One region of the Pseudocolwellia sp. G5-9 genome, then DNA from elsewhere that is predicted to be linked to it. Evidence: predicted binding sites of a transcription regulator. Region 1 holds the regulator's gene; the other holds the start of a gene.
The links. The regulator NrdR, encoded in region 1, represses ribonucleotide reductase genes. The targets are predictions, from matches to a motif close to AAACACNANATNTNGTGTTT.
Positions count from the first base shown of each region.

Region 2: nrdA (class 1a ribonucleoside-diphosphate reductase subunit alpha) is a predicted target of NrdR. The motif match lies at 1,154-1,173, and genes of this name have one in related genera.

Region 1 is NZ_CM147893.1:2,245,183-2,247,387, forward strand. Features, by position in the region: gene ribD (bifunctional diaminohydroxyphosphoribosylaminopyrimidine deaminase/5-amino-6-(5-phosphoribosylamino)uracil reductase RibD) at 1-617, opposite strand, end outside; gene nrdR (transcriptional regulator NrdR) at 639-1,100, opposite strand; gene glyA (serine hydroxymethyltransferase) at 1,209-2,205, opposite strand, start outside.
Region 2 is NZ_CM147893.1:280,349-282,553, forward strand. Features, by position in the region: gene nrdA (class 1a ribonucleoside-diphosphate reductase subunit alpha) at 1-1,065, opposite strand, end outside; gene AC0L5Q_RS01195 (HAD-IA family hydrolase) at 1,453-2,109, opposite strand; gene ubiG (bifunctional 2-polyprenyl-6-hydroxyphenol methylase/3-demethylubiquinol 3-O-methyltransferase UbiG) at 2,118-2,205, opposite strand, start outside.

The sequences.
Region 1 (2,205 bases):
TTATCAAATAATACAGAATCAGCACCGGAAATAACCGCACAACTTTGTGCACGTAAGCGCTGTACGTTTTGTCTCGCTTCAGGCGATGTTATCCATTTACTTTCACCACTTGCCATAGCTGTTTTGCCATCAATACTCGCCGCTAATTTACAACGAACATAAGGCAGCTTAGTGGTCATTAGCTGAATAAAACCAACATTTAACGCTTTTGCTTCTTGCTCTAATAAGCCATGTTGCGTAGTAATACCCGCGCTTTCAAGCATTTTAAGACCATTCCCCGACACTTGAGGATTAGGATCTACCATGGCAGCTATTACATATTTAACACCTGCTTTAATTAAACCTTCAGCGCAAGGTGGCGTTCGACCATAATGGCTACAAGGCTCAAGCGTTACATAAGCTGTAGCACCTTTAGCTAAACTGCCCGCTTGTTTAAGTGCGTTAACTTCCGCATGCCCAAGGCCTGCTTTAACATGATAACCTTCGCCCACAATTTCATTGTTTTTTACCAATACACAACCCACTCTGGGGTTAGGCGAGGTCGTATAGTGAGCACGCTTAGCTAGCGATAATGCTCGCTGCATATACTGATAATCTTGCTTTGAAAATGATGTCATAAACTTTAATATAAACTCAGGTTAGCTACTTTTTTCATCACCTAAACGGGCAATTTCTTCACCAAATTCTTTAATATCTTCAAACGAACGATAAACCGAAGCAAAGCGAACATAAGCCACTTTATCTAAATATTTTAGCTGTTCCATAATGGTATTACCTAGCATTTCGCTAGAAATTTCGCGTTCGCCTGTTGCGCGTAATGTCGATTTAACTCTATTGATAGCAAGCTCAACATTTTCAACACTTACCGGTCTTTTTTCTAATGCTCGTACTAAACCATTACGCATTTTGTCTTCATTAAACGGTTCTCTTGAACCATCTCGCTTAATGATTTTTGGCATAACAAGTTCAGCTATTTCAAACGTTGTGTATCGTTCGCTACAAGCTAAACATTCACGTCTTCTTCTAACTTGATGTCCATCAGCGACTAATCTTGAATCAATAACTTTAGTCTCTGTTTCAGAGCAAAAAGGACAATGCATGGTGTGATCCTATAACTGATGTTAAACCATTTTATTTAATAAAATAAAAATGGCCGCTAATGCGGCCATTCTATTCGATATTAATAATTCAAACTACTGTTTAAAAAATTAACCGTAAACAGGGAAACGAGAACAAAGCTCTTTAACTTTACCTTGAACCGCTGTAATAGTTGCTTCATTAGTAATATCGTCAAGAATATCACAAATCCAGCTTGTTAATTCTTTAGTCTCTTCAACACCAAAACCACGACGTGTAATTGCTGGTGTACCTAAACGTAAACCTGAAGTTACAAACGGTGAACGTGGATCATTTGGTACTGAGTTTTTGTTTACGGTGATATGTGCTTTACCTAATGCAGCATCGGCATCTTTACCGGTAATGTCTTTATCAATAAGGTCAAGTAACAATAAATGGTTTTCAGTGCTATTTGATACAACTTTATAACCACGATCTTGAAGTACTGACACCATAGTTTTAGCGTTATCTAAAACAGCTTGCTGATACGTTTTAAATTCTGGCTGTAAAGCTTCTTTAAATGCTACTGCTTTTGCGGCAATAACGTGCATTAAAGGACCACCTTGGCCACCTGGGAATACAGCACTGTTTAATTTTTTATAGATGTCTTCATCATCACACGCAGAAACAATTAAACCGCCACGTGGGCCAGCTAATGTTTTATGTGTAGTTGTTGAAACTACATGAGCATGTGGAACTGGGTTAGGGTATAAACCAGCAGCAACTAAACCTGCAACGTGAGCCATATCTACGAAGAAATATGCGCCAACTTTATCTGCAATTTTACGCATGCGAGCCCAGTCAACAATACCTGAAAATGCTGAGAAACCACCAATGATCATTTCTGGTTTATGTTCTACCGCTAAACGCTCTAATTCTACGTAATCAATATCACCGGTTTCTGGATCTAAACCGTATTGAAAAGCTTCATACGACTTACCAGAAAAGTTTACGTGTGAACCATGCGTTAAATGACCACCATGAGCTAAGCTCATACCTAATACTTTACCGCCTGGAGTAACTAATGCTTGGAATACTGCAGCGTTTGCTTGTGAACCAGCATGTGGTTGAACGTTAGCATATGTTGCA
Region 2 (2,205 bases), 2.0 Mb from region 1:
TAAGGTAATAGACTCACCTTTAATTAAGCGTTGATACATTACTTTATTAAACTGAACACCGTAATCTAAATGACGAACACGGTTTTCTTCAACACCACGGTTATTTTTTAAAACCAGTAAACTTTCAACTTCTAAGTGCCACAATGGGTAGAATAAGGTAGCAGCGCCGCCGCGAACACCACCTTGAGAACAACTTTTAACGGCTGTTTGAAAGTGTTTGAAAAATGGAATACAACCGGTGTGAAACGCTTCACCATTTCTAATTGAGCTACCTAAAGCTCTAATACGACCTGCATTAATACCAATACCTGCACGTTGTGAAACGTATTTCACAATTGAGCTAGATGCCGCATTAATCGAATCTAAACTATCGCCACACTCAATAAGTACACAAGAAGAGAATTGACGAGTAGGAGTTCTTACACCTGCCATAATGGGCGTAGGTAAAGAAATTTTAAAGGTAGATATAGCGTTGTAAAAACCTTCAACATATTTTAAACGTGTTTCTTTTGGATATTTTGCAAATAAACACGCAGCAACAAGTATGTATAAGAACTGGGCACTTTCGTAAATTTCACCACTTACACGGTTTTGAACAAGGTATTTACCTTCTAACTGTTTTACAGCCGCGTAGCTAAAATTTAAGTCTCGGCGATGGTCTAAAAACTGCTCCATTGCTTCAAATTCATCTTGCGTGTAATCCGTTATTAAGTGTTGGTCATATTTACCAGATGCAACTAAAGAAATTACATGTTCATATAACTTAGGCGGTTCGAATTTACCGTATGCTTTTTTTCGTAGATGAAAAATAGCTAAACGAGCAGACAAAAACTGATAGTCAGGTGTTTCTTCTGATATTAAATCAGCGGCTGATTTAATAATGGTTTCATGAATATCTGCTGTTTTAATTCCATCATAAAATTGTATATGTGATTTTAATTCAACTTGAGATACGGAAACATTATTTAATCCCTCCGCGGCCCAATCAATAACTTGATGGATTTTTTCTAAATCAATGGGTTCTTTTTTGCCGTTACGCTTAGTAACAAAAAGGTTGTTATTCATGAAAGACCTGTAATTAATTTATAGTTCTGCTTGTTCGTATGTGAACATTTATAATAATTAAACCCCACCTAGTGCTTGTGGATAATAAATACACTACATGTTGGGGTTTTATAAAAACTGATCACAAGATAGTGAGGTTTTAGGGCTATTGCAAGTGTTAAAATTTAATGTATTTAAGGTCATGCTCTACTATAAAAATTCAGTTAGTAACAACTAACTTAGTAAGGCGTTTTATTTTTGATTTATGAGAAACGCAATGCTTTTTTTAGGTTAATTATTTTCTGTTATTTATTTTAAATAAATAACAGGTGTACATAAAATGTACGTTTGTTTTTTAGTCGTTAATGTTTGAATTTTCATCAAATAAATTACAAATTGAACACTTGTTTATTTTATCGTCGCCATTATGTCTAGTGGGTTTAAAGTCATAGCGTCAGCTTGCCACTGTTCACATTCATTAATATCTAAAATATATCCCCATTGCGCTATTATTGTGTACATGTTTGCGCTATTGCCAGCCTCAATATCTCTAAGGGCATCGCCAACATATATGCATTTTTTGGGATCGCTATTCATTTGTTCGCATGCAAATAAAATAGGAGCAGGGTGTGGTTTACGCTGAGGCAGGGTATCTCCAGCTATTAATGTTTTACATTGATCGAATTGCGGAAATTTGGGCACTAAAATTTTAGATAAGTATTCAGGTTTGTTCGTTACAATTCCCCAAGGAATATTCATTTCATTCAATGAGAATAATAATTTTTCTATATTAGGGTATAACTTAGTATGAACAGCAATATTTTGTTCATAGTAATTTAAAAATTCAATGCGCAGCGCATTAAAATTAAATTCCGAAAGTCGTTCTCCAAACCCTAACTCTAATAAACCCTTCGCACCGTCAGAGGCAATTGGTCTGTACTTTTCTCTGTCGACAGGCTCAAGACCTTTATTTTTTAATACATAATTTAATGCTTCGCCTAGATCATTTGCGGTATCTAATAAAGTACCATCTAAATCGAATAATACTGCAGTATGCTTATTCATTCTTTTTCCTATGCTTGTTTTTGGAAACATAAAATATAGTTAACATCTAATTTTGATGTTAATTTATGATTTTCTGTTAATGGGTTGTAGTGAATT